DNA from 3 places in the Bacillus sp. FAU20 genome. Region 3 is predicted to be linked to each of the others. Evidence: a T-box and tRNA genes for the amino acid it is inferred to sense, from the RefSeq annotation. Region 3 holds a T-box; the other regions hold tRNA genes.
What was found. The T-box of region 3 lies ahead of asnS (asparagine--tRNA ligase). A T-box ahead of a tRNA ligase gene usually reads a tRNA of that ligase, here a tRNA-Asn.

Region 1 (4,191 bases), on a different contig from region 3:
TTCACGCCCAAATTTCGCGTATATACGGCTTGTATTTGCATCTTTTGATGCTTTTTTGTCTTTAATATTGTTCCATTTACGGCCCATACTTTCCACTCTCTTTCCCGTTTTAAATCTACATAAAAATATTAATATGAAATATAATGTGTGTTCAACACATTTTTAAAAGAAATATAAAAAGTTCATTTTTGATTCATATTACAGACATAATATAAATCACTATCATTTTGTTCTTTCGACAAGTTATATTATACATGAATTCCTACGTTTATTACGAATTTTAGAAGCACATAGTATAATTTAACAAAAAGACTCTAACATTTCTGTTAGAGTCTTTTTATATTGCCGATACCGATTTCTATAATATTTCCATAATTACTTTCTATTGTTATATAATAAAAATAGGAAATAATTTGAAGAAAAGATGGAGGGAGAATTATGACACATTCAAAAGACAAAAAATCACATGCTTTTAAAGGAATAGGAGATAAGTTAAACCCAACTATCTATCAAGTAAGATTCATGAAATTAGATGAAACAATCCAATTTGAGGCGTTTCCTGAATTGAAGGAATTAGGGGACTGGTTAAGTACTTCAACACATATGTGGGCGTGCCACTCAACTATGTATAAGTACAACAGAGAAGAGTTTGAAAAGAAGTTTTTAGAAATTACAAACTTAACCGTTGATAATGTACTAATATCTACTGGTGGTGTCGGATTTAACTTCATGTCACCGGGGTGGAGAAATTCTCTCTAGAGTGCTCGAAAGGAATATTGTATATGCAATATTCTGCTGGAATTTTATAGTATACAACAATTAAAAGGATACAAATGAATGTTTGTTTTTATCCTTTTAATGTTTCGCAGTTTACTCACCGTACACTTTTTCTGCTTATTTTGTCATGTAATGAAAAGAAAACACAAAAAAACTCTATACTAATTGTATAGAGTTTTTTACGCCGTTCATGATACCGATGGTCGGGGTCGAACCGACACTCCCGAAGGAACACGATTTTGAGTCGTGCGCGTCTGCCAATTCCGCCACATCGGCACAAAAGAAAAGGCGGCAACCGGATTTGAACCGGTGATAAAGGTTTTGCAGACCTCTGCCTTACCACTTGGCTATGCCGCCATATAAAATTTTATTGGAGCGGAAGACGGGATTCGAACCCGCGACCCCAACCTTGGCAAGGTTGTATTCTACCACTGAACTACTTCCGCAAAAATGGCTGGGCTAGCTGGATTCGAACCAGCGCATGACGGAGTCAAAGTCCGTTGCCTTACCGCTTGGCTATAGCCCATCGAATTCTTACTTAATTATATGTAAGTATCCATTAGATTATTTGTAATTTTTAAAATAAAAATGGGGCGACTGATGGGAATCGAACCCACGAATGCCGGAGCCACAATCCGGTGCGTTAACCACTTCGCCACAACCGCCATGTTGTGTAAATATATATTTGGCAGGGGCAGTAGGAATCGAACCCACACTGGAGGTTTTGGAGACCTCAGTTCTACCTTTAAACTATGCCCCTATGTAAATGGTGGAGGGGGGCAGATTCGAACTGCCGAACCCGAAGGAGCGGATTTACAGTCCGCCGCGTTTAGCCACTTCGCTACCCCTCCGAAACTTACATGGTGCCGGCTAGAGGACTTGAACCCCCAACCTACTGATTACAAGTCAGTTGCTCTACCAATTGAGCTAAGCCGGCATATTTTATTAAAATAAATGGTGGCTCGGGACGGAATCGAACCGCCGACACGAGGATTTTCAGTCCTCTGCTCTACCGACTGAGCTACCGAGCCTTATTAAAATGGCGGTCCCGACCGGGGTCGAACCGGCGATCTCCTGCGTGACAGGCAGGCATGTTAACCACTACACCACGGGACCATTTGGTTGCGGGGACAGGATTTGAACCTGCGACCTTCGGGTTATGAGCCCGACGAGCTACCGTGCTGCTCCACCCCGCGATAATACTATTCATATAAAAATTATATGGTGGAGGATGACGGGATCGAACCGCCGACCCCCTGCTTGTAAGGCAGGTGCTCTCCCAGCTGAGCTAATCCTCCAAAGTGGTGACCCGTACGGGATTCGAACCCGTGTTACCGCCGTGAAAGGGCGGTGTCTTAACCACTTGACCAACGGGCCAAATATTATAAATCCTATGGCGGAGAGCAAGGGATTCGAACCCTTGATACGCTTGTGACGTATACACGATTTCCAATCGTGCTCCTTCGGCCAACTCGGACAGCTCTCCAATGGCTCCGCAGGTAGGAATCGAACCTACGACCGATCGGTTAACAGCCGATAGCTCTACCGCTGAGCTACTGCGGAATAATATTGCCTGGCAACGTCCTACTCTCACAGGGACAAGGTCCCAACTACCATCGGCGCTAGAGAGCTTAACTTCCGTGTTCGGTATGGGAACGGGTGTGACCTCTCTGCTATCATTACCAGACATTATTCTTTTGAGACAATCATTATTATAACTTATTTACTTTAAAAGTCAACAAGTTTTTTATGTTCTCTCAAAACTAGATAACATTGCTACATATTATATGGTTAAGTCCTCGATCTATTAGTATTCGTCAGCTCCACATGTCACCATGCTTCCACCTCGAACCTATCAACCTGATCATCTTTCAGGGATCTTACTAGCTTACGCTATGGGAAATCTCATCTTGAGGGGGGCTTCATGCTTAGATGCTTTCAGCACTTATCCCTTCCGCACATAGCTACCCAGCTATGCCCTTGGCAGAACAACTGGTACACCAGCGGTGCGTCCATCCCGGTCCTCTCGTACTAAGGACAGCTCCTCTCAAATTTCCTACGCCCACGACGGATAGGGACCGAACTGTCTCACGACGTTCTGAACCCAGCTCGCGTACCGCTTTAATGGGCGAACAGCCCAACCCTTGGGACCGACTACAGCCCCAGGATGCGATGAGCCGACATCGAGGTGCCAAACCTCCCCGTCGATGTGGACTCTTGGGGGAGATAAGCCTGTTATCCCCGGGGTAGCTTTTATCCGTTGAGCGATGGCCCTTCCATGCGGAACCACCGGATCACTAAGCCCGACTTTCGTCCCTGCTCGACTTGTAGGTCTCGCAGTCAAGCTCCCTTATGCCTTTGCACTCTACGAATGATTTCCAACCATTCTGAGGGAACCTTTGGGCGCCTCCGTTACACTTTAGGAGGCGACCGCCCCAGTCAAACTGCCCACCTGACACTGTCTCCCGGGTCGATAAGACCCGTAGGTTAGAATTTCAATACAGTCAGGGCGGTATCCCACCAGCGCCTCCACCGAAGCTAGCGCTCCGGTTTCAATGGCTCCCGCCTATCCTGTACAAACTGTACCAAAATTCAATATCAGGCTACAGTAAAGCTCCACGGGGTCTTTCCGTCCTGTCGCGGGTAACCTGCATCTTCACAGGTACTATAATTTCACCGAGTCTCTGGTTGAGACAGTGCCCAAATCGTTACACCTTTCGTGCGGGTCGGAACTTACCCGACAAGGAATTTCGCTACCTTAGGACCGTTATAGTTACGGCCGCCGTTTACTGGGGCTTCAGTTCAGAGCTTCGCTTACGCTAACCCCTCTCCTTAACCTTCCAGCACCGGGCAGGTGTCACCCCCTATACTTCGCCTTACGGCTTCGCAGAGAGCTGTGTTTTTGCTAAACAGTCGCTTGGGCCTATTCACTGCGGCTTTCCGTTAAGAAAGCACCCCTTCTCCCGAAGTTACGGGGTCATTTTGCCGAGTTCCTTAACCAGAGTTCTCTCGCACACCTTAGGATTCTCTCCTCGCCTACCTGTGTCGGTTTGCGGTACAGGCACCTTTTATCTCGCTAGAAGCTTTTCTTGGCAGCGGGGAATCAAAGACTTCGCTCCATAAGGAGCTTCCCCATCACAGCTCAGCCTTTATGATAAGCGGATTTGCCTACTTATCAGCCTAACTGCTTGGACGTGCACAACCAATCGCACGCTTCTTCTATCCTTCTGCGTCCCTCCATTGCTCAAACGATAAAGAGGTGGTACAGGAATATCAACCTGTTGTCCATCGCCTACGCCTGTCGGCCTCGGCTTAGGTCCTGACTAACCCTGAGCGGACGAGCCTTCCTCAGGAAACCTTAGGCATTCGGTGGACGGGATTCTCACCCGTCTTTCGCTACTCATACCGGCATTC
Region 2 (4,191 bases), on a different contig from region 3:
TTAGTACGAGAGGACCGGGATGGACGCACCGCTGGTGTACCAGTTGTTCTGCCAAGGGCATAGCTGGGTAGCTATGTGCGGAAGGGATAAGTGCTGAAAGCATCTAAGCATGAAGCCCCCCTCAAGATGAGATTTCCCATAGCGTAAGCTAGTAAGATCCCTGAAAGATGATCAGGTTGATAGGTTCGAGGTGGAAGCATGGTGACATGTGGAGCTGACGAATACTAATAGATCGAGGACTTAACCATATAATATGTAGCAATGTTATCTAGTTTTGAAAGAATATAAAAAACTTGTTGACTTTCAGAAGTGAATAAGTTACAATGATTCTTGTCTTAAATGAATACAGTCTGGTAATGATGGCAGAGAGGTCACACCCGTTCCCATACCGAACACGGAAGTTAAGCTCTCTAGCGCCGATGGTAGTTGGGACCTTGTCCCTGTGAGAGTAGGACGTTGCCAGGCAAAATGGAGGATTAGCTCAGCTGGGAGAGCACCTGCCTTACAAGCAGGGGGTCGGCGGTTCGATCCCGTCATCCTCCACCATATATGTCGGAGGGGTAGCGAAGTGGCTAAACGCGGCGGACTGTAAATCCGCTCCTTCGGGTTCGGCAGTTCGAATCTGCCCCCCTCCACCATTCTTAATTAATGGGCTATAGCCAAGCGGTAAGGCAACGGACTTTGACTCCGTCATGCGCTGGTTCGAATCCAGCTAGCCCAGCCATTAAGAGCCATTAGCTCAGTTGGTAGAGCATCTGACTTTTAATCAGAGGGTCGAAGGTTCGAGTCCTTCATGGCTCACCATTTTAATGAAATATGCGGGTGTGGCGGAATTGGCAGACGCACTAGACTTAGGATCTAGCGCCTTTGGCGTGGGGGTTCGACTCCCTTCACCCGCACTTTTAATAAAATAACTCATACATGTCTTGCGGAAGTAGTTCAGTGGTAGAATACAACCTTGCCAAGGTTGGGGTCGCGGGTTCGAATCCCGTCTTCCGCTCCAATTTTCAATATGACATGCCGGGGTGGCGGAACAGGCAGACGCACAGGACTTAAAATCCTGCGGTGGGTGACCACCGTGCGGGTTCGACCCCCGCCCTCGGCACCATATGCGCCCGTAGCTCAATTGGATAGAGCGTTTGACTACGGATCAAGAGGTTAGGGGTTCGACTCCTCTCGGGCGCGCTTTTATTAACGGGAAGTGGCTCAGCTTGGTAGAGCACCTGGTTTGGGACCAGGGGGTCGCAGGTTCAAATCCTGTCTTCCCGATATTCCCAAAAAACATGGGGCCTTAGCTCAGCTGGGAGAGCGCCTGCCTTGCACGCAGGAGGTCAGCGGTTCGATCCCGCTAGGCTCCACTTTATTTAATATATGTCTCGGAGGTATACCCAAGTTCGGCTGAAGGGATCGGTCTTGAAAACCGACAGGCGGTGAGAATCGCGCGGGGGTTCGAATCCCTCTACCTCCTCCATTTTTTCTTTAATGGTTTAGACATATAATAATAAAATATTTTTTCCTTCATGGAGGTATACCCAAGTTCGGCTGAAGGGATCGGTCTTGAAAACCGACAGGCGGCGAGAGTCGCGCGGGGGTTCGAATCCCTCTACCTCCTCCATTTTTTAAAACTTTATATTGTCGCGGGGTGGAGCAGCACGGTAGCTCGTCGGGCTCATAACCCGAAGGTCGCAGGTTCAAATCCTGTCCCCGCAACCAAATGGTCCCGTGGTGTAGTGGTTAACATGCCTGCCTGTCACGCAGGAGATCGCCGGTTCGACCCCGGTCGGGACCGCCATTTATGTTGGCTCGGTAGCTCAGTCGGTAGAGCAGAGGACTGAAAATCCTCGTGTCGGCGGTTCGATTCCGTCCCGAGCCACCATTTTTTTATGCCGGCTTAGCTCAATTGGTAGAGCAACTGACTTGTAATCAGTAGGTTGGGGGTTCAAGTCCTCTAGCCGGCATCATTTAGGGGCATAGTTTAAAGGTAGAACTGAGGTCTCCAAAACCTCCAGTGTGGGTTCGATTCCTACTGCCCCTGTAAAGTATATGGGCCTATAGCTCAGCTGGTTAGAGCGCACGCCTGATAAGCGTGAGGTCGATGGTTCGAGTCCATTTAGGCCCACCATATATTATTCCGCAGTAGCTCAGTGGTAGAGCTATCGGCTGTTAACCGATCGGTCGTAGGTTCGAGTCCTACCTGCGGAGCCATGGCCCGTTGGTCAAGTGGTTAAGACACCGCCCTTTCACGGCGGTAACACGGGTTCGAATCCCGTACGGGTCATACAAAAAAGAGTCAGCATTATGCTGGCTCTTTTTTATTTTGTTAATCCTTTTTATTACGTTACTTTCCAGAAATAAATAAAGGGATTTTGGAAAAGCTATGGTATGTATAAAAAGGAGGAAATAAATAATGACACGAGTTAGAGACTTAATGAGTACCCATATTGTACATTGTACACCGCTAGACAATGTATATGAGGCAGCTGTTAAAATGAAGGAAGAATCAGTTGGATTAATCCCAGTTGTTGAAAATGAGCAAGTTGTTGGGCTTGTTACTGATCGAGATTTAGTCGTTCGAGGGATTGCTGAAAAACATCCTGGATCTAATAAAATTACAAATGTGATGACAACAAATATTATCTCAGTTTCTCCAAATGATTCTATTGAAAAAGCTACAGAGCTAATGGCACAGCATCAAATTAGACGATTACCAGTAGTTGATAGTGGTCAACTTATTGGCATGTTAGCACTAGGAGATTTAGCTATAAGGGAATCAGCAGATGATCAAGCTGGATTTGCCTTGAGCGAAATCTCAGAGCATACAGAGTAAATTGAAACTTTCATTAACCGAGAGTCTGATGGTCACTCATAAAGAGCTAAATTATATATAAAGTTCAGATACATTATTCTAGCATATATGGATTAAACTAATATGTTAGCGTGATGTATCTGAGACATTATATAATAAGTATGTGGTTAATAATTTCGACAGTTTTTTAAAATTTGTTATTCTTCATTTTTAATAAGAGAAAAGATGATATACTGATAGATATAAGTATTATGAGAGATTTTGAATATAACAATATTAATTTTTAGTGGCGCGATAATAAATTAATATTTCCTACATAGATGAAAAGGGAAGGGGAATTATATGAAGGCTGTACAGGGCGATCCAAATTGGAATTTGGTTACAGATACATATATAGAACCAAATAATTTCGCTGAATTATTTTCTTTGCTTGTACCTTGTCACCCAAAAGGTGAGGGGAAAGAACGAACTATATTAGTATGGAAAGAGAAAGAATTTTATAAAGAAGAAAATTTAGCGTCATTTATCGTATATGGCATGAATAAAGCAAAGAAATTACCGCAGTTTCATAAAGATGAAATTCCAACTTTAGTGCGTATTCTTCGCTTATGCCAAGAGATTGGTTGGTATGAAGAGGCAAATGATTTTATGATAGCGCAAGGATTAGCTGAGTTTGTTCATACTTCATTGGAATATGAAACATGGGATCTTTTGACGCAATCAGTTGCTTTAAATTATTTAATTATTAAATATCGTATAGGTGAATTGACAGATAGGGATATTGAAATTTGGGATAGAGTTAAATTTAATGAGAAGTGTATAACCGATTGTAAACATTTATTATCTCATAAAGAAGTATTGGAATTTACATTCTTTTATATGTGCAAGAGAGCGAAATCATTATCAAAAGAGCAATTAAATAGTGATATGATGAGTTTAGCGATGTATTGTAATACTTTTGTATATGATTTGTATACACATGATTTATTACGGAAATATCGTAAGTGTACAGATTTCCTATCATATTATGGACCTAGTCAGGCAGTTTTAGCATGTCAAAGAGCTGTATTATCTCAAATTTCCGATCGCTTAGACCCATTAAAGACAACGCATGTAGATGATTATTTATATGTGATGAAAGAAATGATGGAGCATATGACGATAGGAGTAATGGATCGATACGGTCATTTTATTGGAAAGCTACTATCTTATGTGCCATTTTTCGAAATGATACAAGTTCCACAGCATGCATATTATTGTGAAGAATTACTGTATATTTGTAAGGGCATTGAATATAAAGAAGAAATACTACGCAATTATATATTTATACAATTACATGATTGTTTACCATCATTCTTTAGGCTATTTCTTAAAAATAAGCGTTA
Region 3 (4,191 bases):
AGCTGTACTTCCTGGTAACTTCAAAATCAAAAAAGCAAAACTACGCGGTGAAGCTTCTCACGGTATGGTTTGTGCTCTTCAAGAGCTTGGTATTGATGGAAAGTTAGTTTCAAAAGAATACGCAGATGGTATCTTCATCTTCCCAAGTGACGCTGAAGTTGGTGCAGATGCACTTGAAATTTTAAACTTACACGATGAAGTACTTGAGCTTGGCTTAACACCAAACCGTGCAGATTGCCTAAACATGTTAGGTGTTGCATATGAAGTAGCTGCTATTTATGGCCGCGAAGTAAAACTTCCAGCTATCGACTTACAAGAAACAGCAGAAAAAACTTCTGATTATATTTCTGTAAGTGTAGAAGCGAAAGAAGAAAACCCGTTATACATTGCAAAAATGGTTAAAAACGTAAAGATTGGTCCATCACCAATGTGGATGCAAACTCGTCTTATGGCAGCTGGCATTCGTCCAATTAGCAACGTAGTTGATATTACAAACTACATTTTAATGGAATACGGTCAACCGTTACATGCATTCGATTACGATAAATTAGGTTCAAAAGAAATCGTTGTTCGTCTTGCAAAAGAAGGCGAAAAAATTGAAACGTTAGATGATCAAGAGCGTACATTACAAAGCCACCATCTTGTAATTACAAACGGCACGAAAGCTTTAGCTGTTGCTGGTGTAATGGGCGGGGCGGATTCTGAAGTTACAAATGAGACAGTAAACGTTCTAATTGAGTCTGCATACTTTGCAGGTCAAACAGTACGTCGTACATCAAAAGACTTAGGTCTTCGTAGTGAATCAAGTGCACGTTTCGAAAAAGGAATCGACCCAACACGTACATTTGAAGCAATTCAACACGCAGCTGCTTTAATGGCGAAATATGCTGGTGGTGAAGCACTTGAAGGTGTGGTAGAAGCTGACAACTTACAAGTACAAGAGCGTACAGTATCTGTTACTGCTGAAAAAGTAAACCGTGTATTAGGTACAAATATTTCTGCGAGTGAAATGGGTACAATGTTCACAAACTTGAAATTCCCATTCACAGAAGTAGAAGGAACATTCCATGTAAATGTACCAGCACGTCGTCCTGATATTACAATTTCAGAAGACTTAGTAGAAGAAGTGGGCCGTTTATACGGTTATGACCATATTCCAGTTACATTACCTTCTGGAACGATGACTCGTGGTAAATTAACATCAGCACAAACGAAACGTCGTAAAGTACGCCGCTTCTTAGAGGGTGCTGGTTTATATGAAGCAATCACGTATTCATTAACAAGCGCTGATAAAGCGAAACAATATATGGTTGAGCCAAACGAAAAGGCGCCTGTAGGTCTTGCACTTCCAATGAGTGAAGAACGTAGCCAACTTCGTTTAAGCTTAGTACCGCAATTACTAGAAGCAGTTTCATACAATGTCGCTCGTAAAAACGACAGCGTTGCTTTATACGAGGTAGGTTCTATCTTCTTACCGACAGAAGAAGGAGAACTTCCGAAAGAAGAACAACATCTTGCAGGTGTTATGACAGGTCTTGCTCTTCACCATGCATGGCAAGGTGAGAAGAAAGTAGTAGACTTCTTCGTTGTGAAAGGTGTACTAGAAGGACTATTCGACGTGCTTGGCGTTTCAAACCAAATCACATATGCACCAGCAAAACGTGAAGGTATGCACCCAGGCCGTACAGCTGACATCGTATTGGATGGCGAAGTAATTGGTTTCATCGGTCAATTGCACCCAGAGGCAGAAAAACAATTAGATGTGAAAAATACATTCGTATTCGAACTATCTCTTGTAAAAGTATTCGGTGCAGACGCAGAAGAAACTTACTACGCAGCAATTCCACGTTTCCCATCTATGACGCGTGATATGGCTGTTGTAGTAACAAAAGAAACAAAAGCTGGTGAAATGAAGCAAGTCATTGCTGAAGCTGGCGGAGAACTTCTGAAAGATGTAACATTATTCGACTTATACGAAGGTGAAAAAATGGAAGAAGGCAAGAAATCACTTGCATTCTCTATGACTTACTTCGATGCAGAACGTACATTAACAGACGAAGAAGTAACAGAAGCACATAACCGTGTACTAACAACGGTAGAAGAGAAATTCGGTGCGGAGTTACGTAAGTAATTAGAAAATTGCCGGATTCATTCCGGCAATTTTTTTATTGGATTGGTTGTCGGACACTATCGGTAAGTCGATATATTACAAAAATCGCTCATATATTTTTTGGCATCTTGCATCTTTCTCTCGAATGTAGTACATTAATTTTAGTTTAACAAAATGAAAGACGATGATAAGGAAAAGTAGTATATACTATAATCCAAAGCGAGTCAGGGACGGTGAGAGCCTGATGAGGCGGTATATGTGAAGAACACCTTGGAGTTGCTAACCGAAATTGAATCTTATATTCAAGAGTAGGCTTAGACGGGAATCCGGCCTGTTATAAACCGGGAAGTATGTATTACATACGAGTTAAAGTTGGTCTTTATGACAAATTGGGTGGTACCGCGAAGTTTAACCTTTCGTCCCTTTATGGATGAAAGGTTTTTTTGTATTTAAATATATGAGCAAAGGAGAATTTCACTATGGAAAACACATTAGTAAAAAGTCTGTATAGAGATACAGAAAAGTATGCAGATCAAACAGTACAAGTATCAGGGTGGATTCGTAACTTACGTGATTCAAAAGCATTTGGTTTCATCGAATTAAACGACGGTAGCTTCTTCAAAAGCGTTCAAATCGTTTTCGATACAGAATTAGAGAACTTCAAAGAAATTGCAAAACTTCCACTTAGCTCTTCAGTTAAAGTAGAAGGTAAAGTAATTGCAACGCCTGGAGCGAAGCAACCATTTGAAATTAAAGCAGAAAAAATTGATATCGAGGGTTTATCAGATTCTGATTACCCACTTCAAAAGAAACGTCATACGTTTGAATACTTACGTACAATCGCTCACTTACGTCCAAGAACAAATGCATTCTCTGCAACGTTCCGCGTACGTTCTATCGCAGCATTTGCGATTCACCAATTCTTCCAAGAGCGTGGATTCGTACATGTTCACACACCAATCATCACTGGTAGTGATACAGAAGGTGCTGGCGAAATGTTCCGCGTAACAACGCAAGATTTAAATAACCTACCAAAAGGTGAAGACGGAAAAGTTGATGAGTCAAAAGACTTCTTCGGTAAAGAAACAAACTTAACAGTAAGTGGACAGCTGAACGCTGAAGCTTATGCATTAGCATTCCGTGACGTATACACATTCGGACCTACATTCCGTGCAGAAAACTCAAACACAACTCGCCACGCTGCTGAGTTCTGGATGGTTGAGCCTGAGATTGCATTCGCTGAACTAGGGGACGTAATGAACCTTACAGAAGATATGCTGAAATATGCAATGAAATACGTATTAGAGCATGCACCAGAAGAAATGGAATTCTTCAACAGCTTCGTTGATAAAACAGTTCTTGAGCGCATGAACAACGTAATTAACTCTGACTTCGGTCGCATCACTTATACAGAAGCAATTAAAGTGCTTCAAGAATCAGGTGCTGACTTCAAATACCCAGTAGAATGGGGAATTGACTTACAAACAGAGCACGAAAGATACTTATCAGAAGAAATCTTCAAACGCCCTGTATTCGTAACTGACTATCCAAAAGACATTAAAGCATTCTACATGCGTTTGAATGAAGACGGTAAAACAGTAGCTGCTACTGACCTTCTAGTTCCTGGCATCGGCGAATTAATCGGCGGAAGCCAACGTGAAGAAAGAATGGACGTTTTAGTAGACAGAATTAAAGAATTAGGTATGAACGAAGAGGACTACTGGTGGTACTTAGAACTTAGAAAATACGGCGGTACAAAACACGCTGGATTCGGTCTAGGTTTCGAGCGCTTCCTAATGTACATCACTGGCATGGCTAACATCCGTGACGTAATTCCATTCCCAAGAACTCCAGGTTCTTCTGAATTCTAAAATATGAAAAAAGCGAGAGGATTTCCTCTCGCTTTTTTATTTTGTATAGTTTATTCTCCCGTAGCAAAAAGTAACGCGAAGGGGTGAATATAAATGAGTAAAAAAGTGAAAAAAGATCATTCAAGATCAAGCCTAGGTTCTCCAGAAGTTGAAGGACAAGGAACGACGACACATGAAACAGGTTCTCATAAAGTATCTTCATCAAATAAG

Region 1: it has a tRNA-Asn gene. The T-box ahead of asnS (asparagine--tRNA ligase) is inferred to sense a tRNA for this amino acid. The anticodon was not compared.
Region 2: it has a tRNA-Asn gene. The T-box ahead of asnS (asparagine--tRNA ligase) is inferred to sense a tRNA for this amino acid. The anticodon was not compared.

The regions. Positions count from the first base shown of each region.
Region 1 covers NZ_JBVYHY010000027.1:195,584-199,774, reverse strand. The annotation lists gene AC0OM3_RS26760 (YebC/PmpR family DNA-binding transcriptional regulator) at 1-87, opposite strand, end outside; gene AC0OM3_RS26755 (DUF3884 family protein) at 439-759, shown strand; tRNA gene AC0OM3_RS26750 (tRNA-Leu) at 972-1,053, opposite strand; tRNA gene AC0OM3_RS26745 (tRNA-Cys) at 1,064-1,134, opposite strand; tRNA gene AC0OM3_RS26740 (tRNA-Gly) at 1,149-1,223, opposite strand; tRNA gene AC0OM3_RS26735 (tRNA-Gln) at 1,229-1,303, opposite strand; tRNA gene AC0OM3_RS26730 (tRNA-His) at 1,367-1,442, opposite strand; tRNA gene AC0OM3_RS26725 (tRNA-Trp) at 1,464-1,537, opposite strand; tRNA gene AC0OM3_RS26720 (tRNA-Tyr) at 1,545-1,628, opposite strand; tRNA gene AC0OM3_RS26715 (tRNA-Thr) at 1,639-1,714, opposite strand; tRNA gene AC0OM3_RS26710 (tRNA-Phe) at 1,733-1,808, opposite strand; tRNA gene AC0OM3_RS26705 (tRNA-Asp) at 1,818-1,893, opposite strand; tRNA gene AC0OM3_RS26700 (tRNA-Met) at 1,897-1,973, opposite strand; tRNA gene AC0OM3_RS26695 (tRNA-Val) at 2,000-2,075, opposite strand; tRNA gene AC0OM3_RS26690 (tRNA-Glu) at 2,080-2,154, opposite strand; tRNA gene AC0OM3_RS26685 (tRNA-Ser) at 2,172-2,263, opposite strand; tRNA gene AC0OM3_RS26680 (tRNA-Asn) at 2,266-2,340, opposite strand; rRNA gene rrf (5S ribosomal RNA) at 2,349-2,464, opposite strand; rRNA gene AC0OM3_RS26670 (23S ribosomal RNA) at 2,565-4,191, opposite strand, start outside.
Region 2 covers NZ_JBVYHY010000027.1:404,649-408,839, forward strand. The annotation lists rRNA gene AC0OM3_RS27640 (23S ribosomal RNA) at 1-248, shown strand, start outside; rRNA gene rrf (5S ribosomal RNA) at 350-465, shown strand; tRNA gene AC0OM3_RS27650 (tRNA-Val) at 471-546, shown strand; tRNA gene AC0OM3_RS27655 (tRNA-Tyr) at 555-638, shown strand; tRNA gene AC0OM3_RS27660 (tRNA-Gln) at 650-724, shown strand; tRNA gene AC0OM3_RS27665 (tRNA-Lys) at 729-804, shown strand; tRNA gene AC0OM3_RS27670 (tRNA-Leu) at 819-899, shown strand; tRNA gene AC0OM3_RS27675 (tRNA-Gly) at 929-1,003, shown strand; tRNA gene AC0OM3_RS27680 (tRNA-Leu) at 1,020-1,108, shown strand; tRNA gene AC0OM3_RS27685 (tRNA-Arg) at 1,112-1,185, shown strand; tRNA gene AC0OM3_RS27690 (tRNA-Pro) at 1,196-1,269, shown strand; tRNA gene AC0OM3_RS27695 (tRNA-Ala) at 1,286-1,358, shown strand; tRNA gene AC0OM3_RS27700 (tRNA-Ser) at 1,379-1,471, shown strand; tRNA gene AC0OM3_RS27705 (tRNA-Ser) at 1,523-1,615, shown strand; tRNA gene AC0OM3_RS27710 (tRNA-Met) at 1,637-1,713, shown strand; tRNA gene AC0OM3_RS27715 (tRNA-Asp) at 1,717-1,792, shown strand; tRNA gene AC0OM3_RS27720 (tRNA-Phe) at 1,801-1,876, shown strand; tRNA gene AC0OM3_RS27725 (tRNA-Thr) at 1,886-1,958, shown strand; tRNA gene AC0OM3_RS27730 (tRNA-Trp) at 1,965-2,035, shown strand; tRNA gene AC0OM3_RS27735 (tRNA-Ile) at 2,046-2,122, shown strand; tRNA gene AC0OM3_RS27740 (tRNA-Asn) at 2,131-2,205, shown strand; tRNA gene AC0OM3_RS27745 (tRNA-Glu) at 2,207-2,278, shown strand; gene AC0OM3_RS27750 (CBS domain-containing protein) at 2,408-2,827, shown strand; gene AC0OM3_RS27755 (DUF3965 domain-containing protein) at 3,149-4,191, shown strand, end outside.
Region 3 covers NZ_JBVYHY010000003.1:107,130-111,320, forward strand. The annotation lists gene pheT (phenylalanine--tRNA ligase subunit beta) at 1-2,131, shown strand, start outside; T-box leader at 2,286-2,537, shown strand; gene asnS (asparagine--tRNA ligase) at 2,590-3,981, shown strand; gene AC0OM3_RS00825 (YuzL family protein) at 4,075-4,191, shown strand, end outside.